DNA from 3 places in the Roseburia sp. genome. Region 3 is predicted to be linked to each of the others. Evidence: predicted binding sites of a transcription regulator. Region 3 holds the regulator's gene; each other region holds the start of a gene.

Region 1 (7,698 bases), 280 kb from region 3:
CGGAATGATTATCTCAACCAGAGAGAGCCAGGAAGTGAGAAATAAAGTACTTCCGCTTGGTGTATCTCAGATCAGCGGCGCATCAAAGACAAGTGTAGGAGGATATGCAGAGCCGGAAAAAGAGGACGAAGTGACCAGTGAGCAGTTTGATGTCAGTGACCAGAGAACGTTAGATGAGGTTGTAAACTGGCTGATCAAACTTGGTTATATCCCAAGTTTCTGTACGGCATGTTACCGTGAGGGAAGAACCGGTGACCGTTTTATGGCACTTTGTAAAAACATGCAGATCTTAAACTGCTGTCACCCGAATGCGCTGATGACGTTAAAAGAATACTTAGAGGATTATGCGAGCGAGGAGACTAAAAAACTTGGTATGGAGCTGATCGACAGAGAACTCGAAAAGATTCCGAATCCGAAAGTAAAACAGACTGCATACGAGCATATTCATGATATTGCAGAAGGAAAACGTGATTTCAGATTCTAAGAAAAACGTGATGCATATTCGGAATGAACAAACCAAAGGCAGATAAATTATGCCCGCAGGCTGTTCGAAAGGAGTACTATGGCAGGAACACTAAATGACACACCGGGCAGCAACCGTCTGCATATCGGTGTGTTTGGAAAAACAAACAGTGGAAAATCTTCTTTTATCAATGCGTTCACACATCAGGAAGTTTCCATTGTTGCGGATATTGCCGGAACGACGACAGATCCGGTCTATAAGCCGATGGAGATCAGCCCGCTTGGTCCCTGTGTGATCATTGACACGGCAGGATTTGATGATACAAGCGAGCTTGGTGAACGTCGTGTGGAGAAGACAAAACTGGCGGCAGAAAAGGCAGATATTGCAGTGATCGTGGTATCACAGCCGGATAATGAATGGGATATCACAGAAGAATTAAAGTGGTATCAGTTTTTGAAAGAGAAAAACACACCGGTCTTGTTCCTCGTCGGAAAATCAGATATTGATCCGCACACAGAAGAACTTATTTCATATATCAAAGAAAAAACCGGAAAGAAAGCGCTTGCAATCAGTGCAGAAACCGGGGCAGGAATCGATGCGGTAAGAGAAGAATTAGCCCGCCTTGTACCGGAAAACTTCGGGGAAAGAAAGATCACGGGAGAACTTGTCACAGAGGAAGATCTTGTCCTGCTGGTTATGCCGCAGGATATTCAGGCACCGAAAGGACGCCTGATCCTGCCGCAGGTGCAGACGCTGCGGGAGCTTTTAGATAAAAAATGTCTGGTCATGAGTGTGACAACAGACAAACTGGTGCCGGCACTTGCAGCCTTAAAAGAACCGCCGAAACTGATCATTACAGACTCACAGGTGTTTGGCTATGTGTATGAGCACAAACCCAAAGAGAGCATGCTGACTTCATTTTCCGTTTTATTTGCAGCCTATAAAGGGGATCTTCCTTATTATGTGGAAGGTGCGAAGATGTTAGACTCCCTGACGAATGAATCACACGTTCTGATTGCAGAGTGCTGCAGCCATGCACCGTTGCAGGAAGACATCGGAAGAGTCAAGATCCCGCGCATGTTAAAAAAACGTGCCGGGGAGGGGCTTACGGTAGATATTGTAAGCGGAACGGATTTCCCGGAGGATTTATCAGATTATGATCTGGTCATCCAGTGCGGTGCATGTATGTTTAACCGTAAATATGTGCTGTCCCGGATCGACCGAGCAAAAAAACAGCAGGTTCCGATGACTAATTATGGTGTGACGATCGCCCATCTGACCGGAATTTTAGATAAGATTTCAATGTAACAATAGAATTAAAAAGCAGGATTGCGTTTTCCTGTAAAATTAGAATTAAATGAAAAAAGCGATGCACGGTTTTAACCGGTGGCATCGCTTTTTTTGATCTAATAAACTGGATGACTCATATTTATTTTGCTAAAAGCATCATGATCTGGTTGCTGCGCTGTACAAATTTGGACATTGCATCAACAGACAGAGGCTGGTTTGAAAGCATTGCAAGATCGTATAACTGTTCGCAGAACATCGGAACATGCTCAGAATCCTTGTGCTCGAAAATGTATTTTACAAGTTCGTTATTTGCATTTAACGTCAGGGTCTGATCTGCTGCAAACATGTTCGGGTCCATACCGCCCATGCCGTTCATTGCGTACATCTTCATCATATCCTGCATACGTCTGCCTTCCTCGGAGAGAGTGATGACAGAAGCAATATCAGCATTTTTCAGTTTCTCGACTTTGACAGTCAGCTTGTCATTGTTTAAGGCTTTTTTGAATACATCCGTCAGGGTATCTGTCTCAGCCCTTAAGTCCTCAGCAGAAATCTCGTCCTTTAAGGATTCTGTCACATCTGCATCGATACGCATGAATTTATAATGCTCGTTGCGCTGTTCCAACTGTGAAATGAAGGAAGTATCAATGTTGTGGTCTAAGATGACAGCGTCCATGTTCTGCTCTTTGAACATCTTGATGTACTGACCCTGTTGAAGTTTGTCAGTTACATAGTAGATTACCTTGCGCTCGTCTTTTTCCTCTGCATTTTCATTTGCAGCATCAGCGTTTTCGGATTTGATCGGATTGCCATCAGCGTCTAATACTTCAGCTTCAGCTTTTTTCGCTTCGTCTTTCTTTTCTTCCTCTTTGACTAAGAGTTCCGGAAGAGTAAGATATTTGTCATCGAGATTCTTAAACAGGATGTAATCGTTCATCTTGTCACAGAATTTGGTATCTTTTAAGCAGCCGAATTTGATAAATGGGCTGATGTCATCCCAGTATTTCTCATAGTTTTCTTTATCCGTCTTGCACATGCCGATCAGTTTGTCTGCAACTTTCTTGGTGATGTACTCGGAAATTTTCTTTACAAAGCCATCATTCTGTAATGCGCTTCTGGATACGTTAAGCGGCAGATCCGGGCAGTCGATCACACCTTTTAAGAGCATTAAGAACTCAGGAATGACCTCTTTGATGTTGTCAGCGATAAATACCTGATTATTGTAAAGTTTGATGGTTCCCTCGATAGAATCATATTCCGTATTGATCTTCGGGAAGTACAGGATACCTTTTAAGTTGAATGGATAATCCATATTTAAGTGGATCCAGAACAGCGGCTCCTTGTAGTCTAAGAATACTTTACGGTAAAATGCCTTGTATTCTTCATCCGTACACTCGTTTGGATTTTTTGCCCAGAGCGGGTTTATATCGTTAAGTGGAACCGGACGTTTTACGATCTTTAATTTATCTTTTGCAGGGGAAACTTCAACGACTTCTTTTTCGCCGTTCTCATTTTCTTTTTCCTCTGTTTTTGCTTCTTCATGGATCGTCTCCACAACGGTATCAGTGTCTAATTTATCAGCAGCGTCGATCGTCTCATATTCGGTCTCGGCATTTGCTTTTTCAAGGAAGATCGGGGTAGGCATGAAAGAGCAGTACTTTTCGATGACTTCTCTTGCACGGTACTCGTTGGAGAACTCAACAGCATCTTCATTTAAGAAAAGGGTGATCTCAGTACCGACGCCTTCTTTATTGCCGTCAGCCATATTAAATTCTGTACCGCCATCGCAGGACCAGTGAACAGCTGTTGCACCGTCTTTGTAAGATAAAGTATCGATCGTTACCTGATCGGCTACCATGAATGCGGAGTAAAAACCAAGTCCGAAGTGACCGATGATCTGATCGTCGTTTGCTTTGTCCTTATATTTTTCAATAAAATCAGTTGCACCGGAAAATGCGATCTGGTTGATATATTCCTCAACTTCGTCTGCAGTCATACCAAGACCGTTATCGATGAATTTTAAGGTCTTTTCCTCCGGATTTACGACAACGTGAATTTCCGGTTTGTAGTCTGCCGGTAATGTATATTCGCCCATCATCTCAAGTTTTTTTAATTTCGTGATAGCATCACAGCCGTTACTGATCAGCTCACGGAAGAAAATATCGTGATCGGAATATAACCATTTTTTGATAATCGGAAACAGATTATCACTGTTAATTGAAAGATTTCCATGTTTCTCTGCCATATTCAAACACTCCTTTATGATCGTTATAAAATGCAGCGGAGCAGATCCGCTTCGCTGCTGCCTGAATCTAATATTATAACCGTAAATTTTAAAAGTCAATAGAAAATCAGCACTCTTTTTAAATGAGTGCTAACAAAAACAACGAAAATGCTTTAAAATCGGGAAAAACAGGATTTCTTAAAAAAATATAAATTAAGCAGATAAATGGGATTTTCATTTTGCGGGATTTGTTTTATCATGATAGAAGTAAAAATTATCATGCAGATGAAAAAGATGTTTGCTGGGCAGAAATGGAGATTATTATGACACGCGACAATAACATTCCGGAAATTGATTTTGTGATCACATGGGTAGATGGCAATGATCCGGACTGGCAGAAACAGAAAATGGAGTACAGTATGCAGCCGGATCTGTCGCAGAAACAGGATGACAGAAAAGAGAGATACAGAGACTGGGATCTGCTGAGGTACTGGTTTCGTGGTGTGGAGCGTTTTGCACCATGGGTGCGCAGGATACACTTTGTTACATGGGGGCATCTGCCATCCTGGTTAAATAAAGAACATCCGAAGTTAAATATTGTAAATCATAAAGATTTTATTCCGGAAAAATATCTGCCGACATTTAATTCACATGCCATTGAGTGGAATATGCACAGAATCCCAGGTCTGGCAGAGAATTTTGTATATTTTAATGATGATATGTTTCTGATAAAAAAGGTCAGACCGGAACAGTATTTTAAAAATGATCTTCCGGTGGATATGCTGGCTCTTCAGCCTGATGTGGCAAATACAAAAGATCAGGTCATGCCATATATTTACCTGAATAATACCATGCTTCTGGCAAAATATTTTGACAAACGTGAAAATATGAAAAAACAGCCGGGAGCATATTTCCATCCCGGTTATCCGTTTATGTATTTTATTTATAATATGTTAGAACTGGCGTTCCCATTGTTTACAGGATTTTACACGGTTCATGGGCCGTCTTCTTTTAAAAAGAGTACTTTTGTGAAAATGTGGGAATTAGAACCGGAGTTGTTAAACGAGGTGTGCAGCCATAAATTTCGTCAGAAAGAGGATGTCAGCCAGTATGTGCTCAGGGAGTATCAGAAACTGACAGGCGGTTTTGTTCCCGGCAATGTAAGAAAACTCTGCCGGTATTATGATGTCTCAAATGATAACAGCAGGATTGTGGCTGATATAGGTCATCAGAAGAGTGGAAGCGTCTGTTTGAATGACAGCAATCAGGAGATTGATTTTGAATGGGCAAAAAAAGAACTTCATATGGGATTTGCACAGATCTTGAAGGAAAAATCTGCATTTGAAAAGTAAGAGGTGAAAAAAGTGATCGTATTAAAAGCAGATAGCGAATTAAAAATGACATTTGAACGGCTGATAAAGACCATGCATGCAAATGTAAACTGGACAGGTCTTTTTGTGGCACTTGATAATTATCTCATTTTACAGGGGGAAGTGCGCTCCCTGTTTTTTCATTTTGACAGCAGAAAAGTGGCGGAAAATATTGTAGATCTGCCGATCAAAGAAGATGAGATCAAAGATACCGATGAGGCAGCAGTACGGGATGTGATCAATATGATCCTGTATGCATTTGGAAAATGGGGGACGATCCAGGGACTTCGTGTGGAAAAAAATACGGAGCAGCTGAATACTCTTTTCGGGCATGTGCTTGCAGGAATCTATATTGAACCGGAATATACCACGCAGTATTTCCGTTTTTATCATGCAGGAAAGCGTATTACCTATGAAGATGTGATACAGGCGGCACTTGAGGCAAAAGAAGCAGTGCAGAAGGAAGAGGAAGCAGACGAGGAACAGGGACTCTGGCATAAAGTTGAATGGAAGATGGCGCATACTGTTTTTGAGAGAACAGAACTTTCACTGTCAGAAAGAGCAAAAGGCAGGATTGGCAATAACTTTTATAAAGTTGGTTACCGCTGCCCAAAATGCAAAGGAAATCTGCATATGATCATGTATCCGAAAGGAAAAGAGTTTCGGATTGAGACGCCTGAGGGAGTAGTCCTTTTGGCAAAAGCATGTACCTGTGCGGCGTGTCACAGATTTTATACGCCGCGCCCATGGAAACTTCTTGGAGACGGCGATATTTATCTGATGGATTTTGAGGAGGATAAAAAGGCATACGAAGATTATCTTGAGCTGATGGGGCGTAACGGCGAGCATGAGGCAAACAGTCGTTATAATGAATATGAGGACGGCAGAAAGCCGGCGGGTGTCGAGGATGAGCAGCAGCCACTTGAGGAACTGTGCGAGGATCTGCCGGAATATTCAGATGCAGACTTTGAGGAATTATTAAATAAGATAGAAGAGGGATTTTTCCCGGAAAGCAGTATTGCAGCCTGCGAACCTGCCATACAGGAGGAAAAAAAGCGTCGTAAAAAGTTAAAGAGTACGCCTGCATCAGATCAGGACGAAGTCACAGATGATGAAGAAGAGCAGGATGAGAGCAAGAACCGGCACGAAGAAAAACAGCATGGAAATGAAAGCGCGGGTGAAAGTGGATGGAAGCGGAACGAGCGGGAAGAAAAGCAGGCAGATGCACGCCGGAATGAGGAGAAAAGTCTGCATGTAAATGCACGACAGAGTGAGAATGAAAGACGTGAGGGAAATATTTCACGGAATGAGAACGAAAGGCTGTATGCAGATGCACGTCAGGATGAAACCGAACGACGCCATGTGAAAGGTTCCCGATATGAGAGTGACAGCAGGCAGCCGCACGAAGCTGGGCAGATCAGCGGGGAATCGTCCGATGAAAAATATGCACAGGTAAATAATGCGGAGGCACAGAAAGTCCGCGAGACTTATCAGGCTAAATTTGGAGTCGCAGACCGTATGTCAGAGCGCCAGCTTTCCGAATTAAAACACCAGCTCATGCATGAAACAAGAATTTCGCCCGAAGAGCGGAAACAATACCTGGATATGTTAGAGGAAAAAGAACAGGACAGAAAGCTTACCGCGTTAAATAAAAAGGCAGAGAGCTGCGCAGATAAAAATTATGCCGTGATGCGCCGTGTCTATGACGAGATTGCAGAGGAAAAGCTGCCGCAGGAGAAAAAACAGAATCTGCTTTTAAATCTGAAACAGAAAATGCAGACACAGGCAGAGCGGGAAGTCGCAGAGCTGGTTGGAAAAATGCCGCCTAATATGGACAGGGCACGTTACCATGCACTTCGGGAGAAATTAAAAGAATACGAAGGAGTAGATTTAACCCCATATCAGGAACGGTTAGAATCGCAGAAAAATCTTGCCGAACAGCAGGAAATAAAAAATATGATCCGCCAGTCGAGAAAAATCACCAGAGATGATCTGACAGAGCTTAAGGAGCGTCTGAAAGAAAAGGAGTTTGAGCCGGGGCTGGTTTTGCCGTATTTTGAGCAGATCGAGAACAAAATCCGCCAGATGGATGAAAATGAGATTGCAGAGATTGCCGGTGATCCGGTGCATATGTCCTTTGAGGAGGGAATGGATGCATATCAGAAGATAGCAGACGGACCTTATTTACCAGATCTGAAAGATAATGCATTAGAACTTTTAAGCAGGCGTCTCTCAAAGATCAAGACGGATGAATGTGAACAGCTGGTAAATAAACTCAAAAATGAACTGAAAGAAGCGGGTATCGCTGAAAATCAGAAACACTATTTTTATCCGGCAAGAAAAGTGCTGTT
Region 2 (7,698 bases), on a different contig from region 3:
GCGCTGTTCCCTTAATGCGGTGTCCGTTTGCCATCTCGGTCAAAGCTTCTGCCATCTTCATTGTGACAAAACCACCTGTCATTTTTGCATAGCCGCGGATCGGCATATTGTAATTAAACAATACGTTCAGATTCGGTTTTCCCTGCCATTCGCTGATCTTTAACAAAATACGCAGTACCCCGTAAAACAGTTTACCAAAAATTCCTTTTCCATAATAAAGCTGGCAGACTGCATCATTCATACGGATTTCTCCGCTCCAGCTTCCATCCGGGATCTCTCTGCCATACAGTCTGCGGAATGTATCATCAGAAATATTTTTGATCTCACCATTAAAATATTCCGGCAGGCTTTCTCTGCTGTAACCACCCTCTGTGACAGTTCCATTTACCGCAAGTGATCCCTCAAGCAGCATTTCTTCCGCATTGCTTCCGATCATGATCTGATAGGTTCCCGTTTCCACTTCCCAGCTGTCTGTCCGTGTATCATAAAAACGGAATGTCTTATCGTCAAATAAAATCCTTATTTCTTTTTCTTCTCCCGGAGCCAGTTCCACCCGCGCGAAGCCTTTCAGTTCGCGCAGCGGACGGAACACGGAATCAGATTCTTTTCCGACATAAAGCTGTGCAATCTCTGTTCCGGTCACATCTCCGGTATTTTTAATTTTAAATGTCACACCATCCTGATCTACCGCCAGATCACGGTAAGTAAATGTGGTATAACTGAGTCCGAAACCAAACGGGAAACGCACTTTTTTACCTACTGTCGTGTAGTAGCGGTATCCTACATAAAGTCCCTCCCGGTATTCGCTGCTTCTCTCTTTGCTCGGATAGTATTCGTATGCCGGCGTATCTTCATAATGAAGCGGATAGGTTTCATTCAATTTTCCGGATGGACATACTTTTCCGGTCAGAACATTAAGCATCGCAGACGCTCCCGCCTGACCGCCGAGGTAACCGTGCACAATTCCTTTGACATACGGATACCACGGCATTTCCACGGAAGATCCCGCTGAGAGGACTACAATCACATTTTTGTTTACTGTGGTAAGCTCATTGATCAGTTCATCCTGTGCCACAGGCATATGCATATGGGCACGGTCGAGTCCCTCCGATTCGCTGATCTCGTCAAGACCTCCGAAAAACAGCACCACATCCGCATTTTTTGCTGCATCAACAGCTGCCTTTACCAGTTTAGCATTTGGTTTTCTGTTTCTGATATAACCCTGTTCACAGGCTGTCATCGTAAGTCCGCTGTCTTTTATCTCCTCTAATATGGACTCCGGCGGCATTGCCGGATTCACTAAGGAAGATCCTGCTCCCTGATATCGCGGAGTCTTTGCAAAGTCTCCGATCACAGCCACTTTTGTCCCCTGTTTTAATGGAAGGATCTGCTCTTCATTTTTTAAAAGGACGATGCTCTCCTCGGCCGCTTTGCGTGCAAGTTTATGATGCGCTTCCTTATTGAAAGTAGTTCCTTTTCCATCCACGGTCGCCTGATGCGTCGCAAAAATGACACGGAGCAGTTCATCTAAGCGCTGATCTAACACACTCTCCTCTAATGTTCCGTTTTTCACGGCATTTACGATATCATGCATTCCGGATTTTCCGGTGCCCGGCATCTCAAGATGACTTCCGTTTTTCACTCCGAGTGCGTGGTCGTTGCTTCCACCCCAGTCGGATACCACATATCCGTCAAAGCCCCATTCATCGACTAAGATTTCCTGTAACATGTGGCGGTTCTCATTGGCATAGACACCGTTTACTTCATTATAAGAAGACATGATCGACTTCGCTTTTCCTTCTTTTACCGCGATCTCAAATCCGGTCGTATAGATCTCGCGGAAGGTTCTCTCATCCACAACGGAATCATTTGCCATACGGCGCAATTCCTGGCTGTTTGCTGCAAAATGCTTCGGGCAGGCTGCGATTCCTTTGCTCTGGATTCCCCTTACATAGGCTGCCGCCATTTTTCCTGCATGGTACGGATCTTCGGAAAAATATTCAAAATTTCTTCCACAGAGCGGGCTTCTCTTGATGTTTAATCCCGGTCCTAAGATCACATTGACATCCATGGTCACGGCTTCCTCTGCTAATGCCGTTCCGATCTCCTCACCTAATGTTTCATCCCAGCTGTTTGCAACCGAGGCTGCGGTCGGAAAACAGGTCGCAGGGAGACTTGCATTTAATCCCAAATGGTCTCCGGCTCCCGCCTGTCTTCTCAATCCGTGCGGTCCGTCAGACATTGCCATGGACGGGATTCCGTATTTTTCAAAATCCACTGTCTCCCAGGTGTTTTTGCCGGACATCATCAGGGCTTTTTCTTCGAGTGACATCTGTTTTATGATAGATTCGTATTTTAAACTCATGATTGATCCTCTCTTTATTTGTGATCTGCGCATCTTTCACTTTCGTAATTTCAGCATAGCACAAACAAAAGATGACGAGGGAGTATTACACAAATGGGGGCATTTTTTGCATAAACTGTCAAAAATGCCCCCGAAGAGCTTTCGCTCTCAATCATGCTCAATCATAGTCATCATAATAGTCATCATCGTAGTCATCATCATCGTAGTCATCATCATCGTAGTCATCATCATCCGCAATAACATTCACGGTATATACTACTTTTTTACCCTTTGCCTTACCACTTGTACATGTACAGGTTACCCGTACTGTTCCTGTCTTTTCCGCATAAAACTCAACGTCCGTTCCGGTTGTTTTTCTTTCTGCAAACGAGACAATACTTGTATCACTGATCTCCCATTTTAACTGACTGTTCTTTATTGAGGATCCTTTTTTGACCTCTAAATCAAAATCATCCCATGCTTCTACATATTTGACTGATTCTCCAACCTTTGCCAATGAATAATCACTCTTTTTCTTCGTCACAGTTACAGTTATTGTATCACCATATTTCTTCTTACTCTTTCCCTGTACATAACACCGGATTTTTGCTTTTCCTGGTTTTACGGCAATGAAATCCATTTCATCGCCTGTGCGGTCACGATCCTCAAATTTTACATATTTTTTTCCTGAAATAATTTCCCAGCGGATATAATCGTCCTCAGCATCTATTGGAGTTACTTTCGCTCTGATTTCAAACTCCTTGCCCTGAGAAACCTTTTTTGCCGACTGCGCTATGGAAACCTTCTTCGGTTTCCAGTTATAATCTGCCTGTGCTGAAATGTTTCCCGTACCAATTACCGCCATCACAACCAAAAGTACAATTAAAACCTGTTTTGCTGCTCTCTTCATAAACAAATCCTCCTTTTTTCATGAGAGTTTCTCATTCCTAATTGTTTTGCTTTGTACTTTGATTATATCATGCATTTATTAGAACATTATTAATACGACAAATTTTTTATAATCATTATTGATTTCCATATGTCTGCTTTTATCAAAGCGGCAGTTTTACCTGAAAAACACTCCCACTGCCTGCCTCACTTTTCACTTGGATTTTTCCTCTGTAAAACTTCACAATTTCATAAACCATGGCAAGCCCAAGTCCACTTCCCTCGCCTCCTCGCGATACATCAGTCTGATAAAACCGCCGGAAGATCTTTTCCTGCTCTTCTTCTGCAATTCCTATCCCATCATCCGTTACAGACAAAACAAGTTCCGTTTCTTCTTTCTTTAATTTCACAAAGATATGCCCATTCTCTTTCCCATAACGATAGGCATTGCTGACAAGATTAACGAGAATTCTTGATAAAAGTTCACGATTTCCATAAAACACTGCCTGCTCCGTCTCATAATCAAGCATAATTTCCTTTTCTCTTATCAGCTTCATATCAGAGCAAATAGATGCCACCAGTTCTTCCATATCAACAGCTTCCTCTGCATATTTTCCTGATTTCATTTCCAGTCTGGCAAAGTCCAGCATATGATCAATAAGTTTTGTCATTTTCCGCGCCTGACGCCTGATTACCCGCAAGGCATCTTCATATTCCCCTACGCTTCTTTCTTTTTCAAGTGTATACTCACACTGTGCTGAAATGACAGCCATCGGTGTTCTTAGTTCATGTGAAACGTCAGATGTAAATTGTTGTTCCTTTTCAAATGTACTTTCCAGTCGTTCAAACATCTCATTAAATATATCCGCAAGCTGGTGCAGTTCATCATTCCCTTTTCCAAGATTGATCCTGCATTTCAAATCATTTTCTTCTCCAATCTTTCTTGCAGTCCCAGCTATTTTCTGAATTGGATTTAATGTACGTCCAGCAATAAAATATCCTCCCGCAGATGCTATTACGACCAGAACCGGCAGAAGAACCAGTGCAATCCGCATAATCCCAAAGCTCTGACGCTCTCCCTGTTCCTCTGATACCACTCCACGAAGCCATAATCCGTTAAGTCCTTCTGCTGTGAGTTTCCGGTCAAAAATATAATACCCCGTTCCATCCTTCATTACTTTTTGAATCTCGGAATCCACAAATTCCAGATCTGCCACTTTTGCAGCTATTGGATTTTCTCCATAAATAAGCCTTGACTTTTCATCATACAATCCTGTATAGACTTCATTTACCTTGCTCAGAAAATCGTCGTCAATTTCCAGATACCCTTTCCGGTAATCAATCAAATAATCAATATCCGCATCTGTACGGATTTCATCCATCCCAGAAAAATATTCAATCTCATCCACATTATTTTCCACTGTCTCCACCAGACTATCCTGTATTGTTTTTATCAAAATCTGACGGCTGACGACAAAAATCACCAGATATGCAAATAGTACTATTACCACCAATGCTGCAGTAAACCAGATTGTTATTTTCAGACGGATTGAGAATCTCCCCATATCTTAAATTTCCTCTCTCATTATATATCCTCTTCCACGGACTGTATGAATCAGCTTTTTGTCATATCCATCATCAATTTTTTTTCGAAGATAGCTGATATAAACATCCACTACATTCGTGCCCCCTTCGTAATCAAAATTCCAGACATGATCCTCTATCATCTCACGAGACAGCACACGCCCCTGATTGTACATGAAATATTCCAGCATGGCATATTCTTTAGCCGATAATGTGATCTCTTTTTCCCCCCGCATTACCCTGTGGGAAGTGCAATCCAAAGAAAGATCCGCAATATGCAAAACATTGTCAGTAACTCCGAAAGATCCCCTCATCATTGCGCGCAGACGTGCTGACAACTCTTCAAACGAAAATGGCTTCACAAGATAATCATTTGCCCCACTGTCTAATCCCTTTACTCTGTCCGAAACAGCATCCTTTGCTGTCAGAAATAGCACCGGTGTTGTCTTTCCCATTCCCCTCAGCGCACGCAGCACTGTAAATCCATCTGCTTTTGGCATCATAATATCAAGAATCACTGCATCATACTCCGTACAGGAAAGGATATCTATTGCTGTCCTGCCATCAAAACAATGATCCACACTGTAACCATCCTCAGTCAGTTTTTGAACAATAATGGCATTTAAATCCTGTTCATCTTCCGCCAAAAAAATTCTCATGTTTGTTTTCTTCTCCTTTGTTTTTTACCGCGTCATTATAATCCCCTTTAAATCCAATTGTTATATAATAAAAGTAACGAAACCAACATTTATAACATTCACGAAAGAAGATATTTCTTGCAGATACTATACAACATTCATTTCTCATATACAACCTGTAAAAAATCTCCTTACGCACAAAAATGCCCCCGAAGAGCTTTCGCTCTCCGGGGGCATCCTCTCATCTGTTATCCCTCAATGGATATGTATCGTTTTTCCGGAACTTTCTTTGCTTCTTCCTTCGGGACATCCAGTGTTAAAATACCATTTTCGTATTTTGCGTGGATATCGTTTTCGGTAACACTCTCGCCTACATAGAAGGTACGGCTCATACTTCCGGCGTAACGTTCACGTCTGATGTATTTGTCTTTCTTATCCTTCTCTTCCTTGTCGAGACCCTTCTCAGCGCTGATTGTAAGGTAACCATCGTTTAACTCAAGCTGGATCTCGTCTTTCTTAAATCCTGGAAGATCAACGGCTACTTCGTAACCTTTCTCGGTCTCCTTTACATCTGTCTTCATCATGTTCTTTGCATGTTTACCATACAATGTTTTATCAACATCCGGAATCTCTGGGAATGAGAAATCCATCCAGTCATCAAATAAGTTTTCTCCAAAAATGCTAGGCAGTAACATAAGTCATCTCTCCTTTTTCTACCGGTCCACTTTCTGTGGAACCTCCCATGTTTTTTACCTTTGTTTTGGAACCTCAGACGAAGGAACTCTGGGGAATCATCTTCTCTTTTTGTTCCCTCTTCCTTTGTTCTGACTATGTTATACCACCACTTATTAGCGCTGTCAAGAGGTGAGTGCTAATTTTCTGTGAACTTTTTGTGAAATCATATTTTAGCTGATATTTTTATCAAAAAAGTCCATTATATCTCGCTTTTCAAACGTTATTCCGTTGTTTCCGAATCCCCAAAATCCAGTATCTAAGCACCGGGATCCGACGTATCACTTCATATAATAAGATTGAAACCACAAATCCACCCACCAATTCAATACCATAGACTACAGTCAATGGCAGCTCCTTTCCAGCCAGAAGATAATTGATCACTAAAAGTACCGGGATATGTAATACATAGATACCGAAACAGCATTTTCTCATATAATTCGTAAAATTATTGGAAAAATCAAGCCATTTTGGACCTGCACCAAGCACGAGCAAAACCATAAAAAATGCATACAGGTTTAAATCCCATCTTGACAGTACCTCTTTGTCCGTATATGCCATTCCATAACATCTTACGATATAAAATATGCCGCTTACAGCTGCACAAATGCCCAATAGGAGCACTGCATTTTTTATTTTTTCCATGACACTTTCATTCGAAAACAGGTAATATCCGGCTAAAAATGCCGGAATATAAATGCCGTTCCGGTAGGACGTGATAAGCAGCGCTGCATTTTCCTGCAATTTTCCGGATCAGAAGCAGAAATAGTGCTGCCACAAACAATACATGGCAAAACCACAGTGCCCCGATACCACAGCATAAGATGATAATGACTCTCACAAAAGCCGGTACACTCTCCGGCATATTGCCACGCGCAGTGTGAAGATAGATCACATATCCACCGAGCCAGCCAAATGCCAGAACACCAAGTGTCGACGGCGCCAGAATCTTATCCACCCTCTCTTTCAAAAACTGTCTTTCTGTCCTCTTTTCCAGTGCATATCTTGCACTGATTCCGGCGACTACAAACAGCAGTAACATAAACCACGGGTATACAAAATACTGGTAAATCCCCGCAAATGTAACTGCTCCTTCATACGGTTTTAAACCGGCAAACATCGCCTCGGTTCCAATATTATTGTAATAAAAATAAACATGAAAGATCACAACAAAAAAATCGTCAGAAACCGGATATTATCCAGATAATGTTTTCTCATAAAAATCTCCATTTCCTCCTGCAGTGTTTTCCTCACTTTTTTGTGTCTTAGTTCTTATCCTTTTGATTTGCCATTTTTAATGCCTGCTGCACGAAATCTATCATATCATCTGCTTTGACCAGGGCAATCCCCTGTGCTTCATCACCTAACACCATGATCGTATCTCCCGCTTTGATCTGAAAAACTTCTCTCGCCTTCTTTGGCAGAACGATCTGTCCTCTCGCTCCGACTGTAACCGTTCCAAACATATGCTTCCCTTTTGGCGGAAGTGGAATACTTTTATTTTTTTCCTCA
Region 3 (7,698 bases):
CCGGCTTTAGCACCTGTTAAGATCGGTGTACTTCCATTATCCAAGAAGTTAAATGAAGGTGCTGAGAAAGTATTCGCGCAGCTTTCACACAAATATAACTGTGAATTTGATGACAGAGGAAATATCGGAAAGCGTTACAGAAGACAGGATGAGATCGGTACTCCGTTCTGTGTAACCTACGATTTCGAGTCTGAAAATGACGGTGCCGTAACGGTTCGTGACCGTGATACCATGGAGCAGGAGCGTATTAAGATCGAGGATCTGGATGCTTATTTCGCAGAGAAGTTCAACTGGTAAAAGAAAAGATATGATCAGGAGAAAGACCAGAGACAATGTGCTTTGGTCTTTTTCTATGGGAGAAATTAAAAAATGAGATTCTTACGGAATAAAGATGGTAATGTCAGTAAAAAAGTCTGGTTTGCTCTGGCATATACCATATGTTTTACAATCATTGCGGGGGCGGTATTCTCCGTATTTATCATAAATAAAAAAAGTTTTATATGGGTTCCGGATGGCCTGCAACAGCATTTCAATGCGCTGCTTTATTATCGTTCGTGGCTTTTATCGATCATAGATACGCTTATTACAGAACACAGGCTTTCGGTTCCGCTGTGGGACATGCATATCGGACTTGGCTCAGATGTGCTGACGACGCTTCATTATTATGTGATCGGTGATCCACTCAATCTTTTATCGGTGTTTGTGCCGGATGAAAAGTATATGGAACTTTTTTACAATGCGATGGTTCTGGTAAGGATTTATTTTGCCGGACTGGCATTTTCTGCATATTGCAGGTATCACGGACAGAAACCTTATTCTACGCTGCTTGGGGCAATGGTATATGATTTCTGCTTCTGGGTTATCATTGCGGTGCGTCATCCGTATTTTTTAAATCCGATGATTTATCTGCCGTTGATCCTGATTGGTGTGGATAAAATTTATAAAAAACAAAAGCCCTGGTTGTATATGGGTATGCTTGCGGTGGCAACAGTCAGCAGCTTTTATTTTACATACATGATCTGTGTCTTTGTTGTCATTTATGCACTGCTTCGTTACCTGATGCTGTTTGGAAAACCGGTTTTTAAGACGGTATGGTACTGGGTATGGCGTTTTGCGGCATACTCGTTTGTAACGCTGTCATCTGTTTCTATTATTCTGCTTCCGGTTGTTGCTATGACATTATCTACAGGAAGGGCAGGAGCACAGCATACGTTTTCATTGCTTTATCCGTTATCTTATTATCGGAAATTATTTTATGGATTCCTGATCGGAGGTTCCACTTACTGGAGTGAACTGGGATATACGGGAATCGTTCTTTTGGCAGTGTTGCTGCTTCTTCTTGGGCGAAGAAAAAACAGGGGACTGCGTGCCGGATTTGTACTTATGACGCTGTTACTGTTGTTCCCATTTGCGGGAAAAATGTTGAATGGTGGAAGTTATGTGGTAAACCGTTACATGTGGGCATACTCCATGCTTGTGTCTTTTATCGCGGTAAAAATGTATCCTCAGATGATGGAGATGCATTTTAAGAAAAAAATTGCACTGTTCTGGGCGGGAATCACCTATATCTGCCTGTGCTTGGAGGTGCTTGGAAAGCATCAGAAACAGTATGTATTAGTGGCATTATTATTATTTTCCGTGCTGTTAGTTCTCATTGTCGGAACCGGGAAAAAGACGAAAGAAAAATTTGTTTTTAAGGCGGCATTGTTAGTGGTCGTGATGCTGGAACTGATCTATCAGGGATGGGCAGAATATGCGCCACAGGCGGGCGGTTATGTGGAGGAATTTGCCACACAGGGGGAGGCACTTTCCATGCTGACAAAGGATGCGGCTGGAAACCTTGTGAAAAATCATGCGAAAGATACGACATACCGCTATGAGTCCCTGCAGTCTGAGGAGTGGAAAAACACAGCAATGCAGCTTGGAATTAATGGTACTTCCTATTATTTCAGTCTTGCAAACCCGGATATCAACCAGTTTCAGAGAGAAATGTACATCAATCAGACAAGAGATTTCTGTTATTCCGGTTTTGATGCGCGCACGATGTTAGAAGTACTTTCCGGCGTGCGTTATTATGTGGTGCCATCCGGAAACAAAGGACTGCGTCCATATGGTTATAATGTCTGCTTCAACCGCGGAACACTTGGCGCGGGGGGACAGTATGAAGTGAAATGCGATGCCTATGAGAATGATTCCGTACTGCCGGTCGGATTCGCAGGCAGTGCAGTAATTCCACGGAGTATCTATGAAAAGCTGGATGTGACGAAAAAACAGCAGGCACTGTTACAGGGGATCGTCGTGGAAGATGATAAGATCCCATCTGCGTTAGCCAGCACGGAAACAAAACCGGAGTTTACGGATCAGGATATTTCCTACACGATCACGGATATGCATAACGTGGAACTGACAGACCAGGGATTTACAGCGACAGAAAAGAAAGCGTCGGTCACACTTTCCTTTGAGGGGATGCCGGAGAGCGAAACATACTTTATATTAAAGGGACTTGGGTTTTCGGAGGAAGGAAAAACCTTAACACAGTCGAAGAGCCGTCTGCACATTGATGTGACCTGTGGAAAGATTACAAAGATGATTACATTCCTTACCAGAAAGAATAATTTTTACAGTGGTGTGGATGACTATCTGATCAACGCCGGATATCGTGATGAAAAAGCAGATGAGATCATCCTTACTTTTCATGAAAAAGGAACGTATCAGTTTGATGACATGCAGATCGTCTGTCAGCCGATGGAACAGATCGATGGCTGGACGAAAAATTTAAAACAGGATGTTTTAAAAAATGTTGTCATGGATACAAATCGTATTTCGGGAACATTAGAAAACGCTCAGGAGAGACTGCTCTGTATGACGATCCCATACAGCAGCGGCTGGCGGGCGTACATAGATGGTGTGGAAACAGAGATCTTAAAGGCGGATACGATGTATATGGCAGTTGATGTGCCGGAGGGAATACATCAGATCGAATTTTATTACTGTACACCGTATTTAAAAACGGGTGCTGTTTTGAGCGGTCTTGGAATCCTGTCGGTGATCGGGATCGCTGTATTCAGGCATAGAAGAAATAAGGGACAAAAAGAAAAGGAATAAAGCAGGACAGGGAAGGAATTTTAGATGTCTACGATATATCTATCGGAAAAAAATGAATACAGGGCACTTGATTTTCTGAAATTTGCAGCAGCATTTCTAGTTGTTGCCATTCACATTCCACCATTTGAAGAGGCTGCTCCGGTATTTTCACACGAATTTCAGCAGGTAATCTGCCGGATGGCAGTGCCGTTCTTTTTTGTATGTACCGGTTATTTTATGGGAGAAAAAATAGCGGACAAAGGCAGGGTAAAAAAATATCTTTTCCATATTATAAAGATGTATGTATGGTGGAGTCTGTTATATCTGATTCCGATCATTGACCGGTTCTGGGAGAAAAAAAGAAGTGCTGCCGAAAATTTGTCAGAACTGGCGAGAAGATTTTTTCTGATCGGTTCTTATATACAGCTATGGTATCTTCTTGCAACGGTTGTGGCGGTACTGTTATTGTATCTTCTTGCAACGCACTTTCAATGGAGCGTAAAAAGCATTGTAGTGGCTGCCGTACTATTATATCTGGCTGGAGTCTGCCATAACACTTATCATCATGCTTTTGATGATCTTTCGCCGGCTGCAAATGAGATCAGATGGTATCTTTCTGTATTTGCTACCGCAAGAAATGGCCTGTTTTTTGGATTCCCGTTTGTGACGATGGGATATTTGTTCCGGGTAAAGGCAGACCGGATCAGAAAAAATGATTATGGATGGCATACGATAGTTTTTCTGGCACTCATGATGTTAGAAGAGTGGATCGTCACTCAGAAAATCGGCGAATCATCCCATGATATGTATCTAATGACACCTCTTGTCACGGCAAATCTTTTTCTGGCAGCCGCTTTTTGTCCGGTAAGCGATAAGCGGGGAGCAATGGCAAAGATTATGCGTGAACTCTCGACTGAGATTTTTCTTTTACACATGCTGGTATATTTCTGGTATAAAAAGATCATGGAGAGTCTGGGACTGGATGCAGGAAATCATCTGGTGCGTTATCTGGTGGTTGTTAGTGGCAGTGTTCTGATCGGATTGATCCTCATATATATAGGAAGAAAAAGGAATAAAACCGTAAAATTATAAAAAAAATATAAAACCGCAGAAATTATAAAAATTAGTGTTGACAAAAGAATATGATGGTGCTATTTTAAGTACATAGATGTTAGCACTCCACAATAACGAGTGCTAACAGATATAAAAAGTAACTGGGAACTAAGGCAGATGCCAGATTCTTACAGAGAGTTACAGAGTATGGAGATGGAGAAGAGAATGGACGAGGAATTCGAGTTAGACGAACGAAAAACGAAAATTCTTGATGCAATCATCCGCAACTATTTAGAGACAGGCGAACCGGTTGGATCACGAACGATATCCAAGTATACCGATTTGAATTTAAGCTCTGCAACGATCCGTAATGAGATGGCAGATCTGGAAGAACTTGGATACATTTTACAGCCGCATACTTCAGCCGGCAGGATTCCTTCTGACAAAGGATACCGCTTTTATGTGGATCATCTGATGGAAGAGAAAAAACGTGAGGTCGATGAGATGAAGAGTTTCGTCATCGAACACACGGAGAAGATGGATCAGGTGTTGCAGCAAGTGGCAAAGATACTGGCGAACAATACCAATTATGCAACGATGGTAACAGCACCGACGTTCCATAAGAATAAAGTAAAGTTCATCCAGTTATCCAATATGAATGAAGAACAGATCTTAGCAACGATCGTTACCGAAGGAAATCTGGTCAAGAATAAAATTATTCCGGTCAGTGAACCAATCGATAATGAGACGATGTTAAAACTGAATTTCCTGTTAAATGCGAATTTAAATGGTCTTGCATTGCAGGAGATCAATCTTGGAACCATTGCAAAGCTGAAAGAGCAGGCAGGCATTCACAGTGACATCATCAGTGATGTGCTTGATACTGTGGCAGAGACGATGGGACAGGATGAGGACATCCGCATTTATACAAGCGGAACAACCAACTTCTTTAAATATCCGGAGTTAAGTGATTCGGAGAAAGCGAGTGAGCTGATCTCCACATTTGAGGAGAAACAGCAGTTAGCGAGCCTTGTAACTGAAAACCTGTTAGATGATGATAATACAGGGATTCAGGTTTATATAGGAAATGAAAGCCCGATCCAGACCATGAAGGACTGCAGTGTTGTGACAGCAACTTATGAATTGGGCGAAGGCGTTCGTGGAACGATAGGAATTGTCGGACCGAAGCGAATGGATTATGAGAAAGTAATGGATAACCTGAAAACCTTGAAAAATTCCTTAGATGGAATTTTAAACAAGGATAAGGAACAGACATAGAAAGGTGGTTCATAGATGTCAGAGATGAATGAAGAGGTATTAGACGAAGCAATGGAGAATTCCACAGAGGAAAATGCTTCTGAAACCCAGACGGATGAAAATGTGACATCCACGGAAGAGACAACTGAGACAGCAGATACAGAAGAAGCAGAAAATGCTGATACGGATTCTGAAGATTCAGATAAAAAGAAATCTTTTTTCAAAAAGAAAAAAGATAAAAAGGATGAGCAGATCGAAGAGCTTACTGACAAAGTCAAAAGACAGATGGCAGAGTTCGATAATTTCCGTAAGCGTACAGAAAAGGAAAAATCACAGATGTACGATATGGGAGCCAAAACGATCGTAGAAAAGATCCTGCCGGTAATTGATAACTTCGAGCGTGGTCTTGCAGCTGTTCCGGAAGAAAGCAAAGAAGATGCTTTTGTTGTCGGAATGGATAAGATCTACCGCCAGATGCTTACCGTATTAGAGGAAGCAGGTGTAACACCGATCGAAGCAGTCGGTGCAGAATTTGATCCGAATTTCCACAACGCAGTAATGCATGTGGAGGATGAAACCTTAGGAGAAAATGTAGTAGCAGAAGAACTCCAGAAGGGATATATGTACAGAGATACTGTAGTAAGACACAGTATGGTAAAAGTAGCAAACTAAGTATTTCATAGATATTAGATGAGGAGGAAATCATTATGAGTAAAATCATTGGTATTGACTTAGGTACAACAAACAGTTGTGTAGCTGTTATGGAAGGTGGAAAACCTACCGTTATCGCAAATCAGGAAGGTGCAAGAACAACACCATCTATCGTTGCATTCACAAAAACAGGCGAGAGATTAGTAGGTGAGCCTGCAAAACGTCAGGCTGTTACAAACGCAGAAAAGACCATATCTTCTATCAAGAGACATATGGGTACTGATTATAAAGTAGCAATTGATGACAAACAGTATTCTCCACAGCAGATTTCTGCAATGATCTTACAGAAATTAAAAGCTGATGCAGAAGGATACTTAGGAGAAAAAGTAACAGAGGCTGTTATCACAGTTCCGGCTTACTTCAACGATGCCCAGCGTCAGGCAACCAAAGATGCAGGTAAGATCGCAGGTCTTGATGTAAAACGTATCATCAACGAGCCGACAGCAGCAGCTTTAGCTTATGGTCTTGACAATGAGAAAGAGCAGAAGATCATGGTATACGACCTTGGTGGTGGTACATTTGATGTTTCTATCATTGAGATTGGCGATGGTGTTATCGAAGTATTATCTACAAACGGTGATACACATCTTGGTGGTGATGATTTTGATAACAGAATCACACAGTGGATGATCGATGAGTTCAAGAAAGCAGAAGGTGTTGATCTTTCTACTGATAAGATGGCTCTTCAGAGATTAAAAGAAGCTGCTGAGAAAGCAAAGAAAGAGCTTTCTTCTGCAACAACCACAAATATCAACCTTCCGTTCATCACAGCAACTGCTGAGGGACCGAAACACTTTGATATGAACTTAACAAGAGCAAAATTCGATGAGTTGACACATGATCTCGTTGAAAAGACAGCTATCCCGGTTCAGAATGCTATGAGAGATGCAGGACTTACTAATGCTGATCTTGGTCAGGTATTATTAGTTGGTGGTTCTACACGTATCCCGGCAGTACAGGATAAAGTAAAACAGTTAACAGGCAAAGAGCCAAGTAAGACATTGAATCCGGATGAGTGTGTTGCCATCGGTGCATCTATCCAGGGTGGTAAACTTGCAGGAGATGCAGGTGCAGGTGAGATCTTACTTCTTGATGTAACACCACTTTCACTTTCCATCGAGACAATGGGTGGTATCGCAACAAGACTGATCGAGAGAAATACAACAATTCCTACAAAGAAGAGCCAGATCTTCTCAACTGCAGCAGATAACCAGACAGCAGTAGATATCAACGTTGTACAGGGTGAGAGACAGTTTGCAAGAGATAACAAATCCCTTGGACAGTTCCGTCTGGATGGTATCCCACCAGCACGTCGTGGTGTTCCGCAGATCGAAGTTACATTTGATATCGATGCAAACGGTATCGTAAATGTATCTGCAAAAGATTTAGGAACTGGAAAAGAACAGCATATTACGATCACAGCAGGTTCTAACATGTCTGATGATGAGATCGATAAGGCAGTAAAAGAAGCTGCAGAGTTCGAAGCACAGGATAAGAAGAGAAAAGAAGCAATCGATGCAAGAAACGATGCTGATTCCTTCGTATTCCAGACACAGCAGGCATTAGATCAGGTTGGGGCAAACCTTGATCCGG

The links. The regulator HrcA, encoded in region 3, represses chaperone genes, less so after heat shock. The targets are predictions, from matches to a motif close to TGTTAGCACTCNNNNNNNNNGAGTGCTAACA.
Region 1: the regulator HrcA is predicted to act here: its motif matches at 4,103-4,133, upstream of htpG (molecular chaperone HtpG).
Region 2: the regulator HrcA is predicted to act here: its motif matches at 6,301-6,331, upstream of ACDD58_RS00465 (Hsp20/alpha crystallin family protein).

What each region holds. Positions count from the first base shown of each region.
Region 1 covers NZ_JBGLEJ010000005.1:984,897-992,594, reverse strand. Annotated here, with positions in the region: gene hydG ([FeFe] hydrogenase H-cluster radical SAM maturase HydG) at 1-484, shown strand, start outside; gene hydF ([FeFe] hydrogenase H-cluster maturation GTPase HydF) at 563-1,771, shown strand; gene htpG (molecular chaperone HtpG) at 1,893-3,998, opposite strand; gene ACDD58_RS15925 (stealth family protein) at 4,301-5,329, shown strand; gene ACDD58_RS15920 (hypothetical protein) at 5,342-7,698, shown strand, end outside.
Region 2 covers NZ_JBGLEJ010000003.1:10,730-18,427, forward strand. Annotated here, with positions in the region: gene ACDD58_RS00445 (glycoside hydrolase family 3 C-terminal domain-containing protein) at 1-2,365, opposite strand, end outside; gene ACDD58_RS00450 (hypothetical protein) at 2,523-3,254, opposite strand; gene ACDD58_RS00455 (sensor histidine kinase) at 3,397-4,797, opposite strand; gene ACDD58_RS00460 (response regulator transcription factor) at 4,801-5,475, opposite strand; gene ACDD58_RS00465 (Hsp20/alpha crystallin family protein) at 5,703-6,149, opposite strand; gene ACDD58_RS00470 (acyltransferase family protein) at 6,403-6,930, opposite strand; gene ACDD58_RS00475 (acyltransferase family protein) at 6,839-7,306, opposite strand; gene ACDD58_RS00480 (AbrB/MazE/SpoVT family DNA-binding domain-containing protein) at 7,452-7,698, opposite strand, start outside.
Region 3 covers NZ_JBGLEJ010000005.1:1,263,968-1,271,665, reverse strand. Annotated here, with positions in the region: gene ACDD58_RS17105 (glycine--tRNA ligase) at 1-297, shown strand, start outside; gene ACDD58_RS17100 (YfhO family protein) at 370-3,105, shown strand; gene ACDD58_RS17095 (acyltransferase family protein) at 3,130-4,176, shown strand; gene hrcA (heat-inducible transcriptional repressor HrcA) at 4,315-5,415, shown strand; gene grpE (nucleotide exchange factor GrpE) at 5,431-6,066, shown strand; gene dnaK (molecular chaperone DnaK) at 6,102-7,698, shown strand, end outside.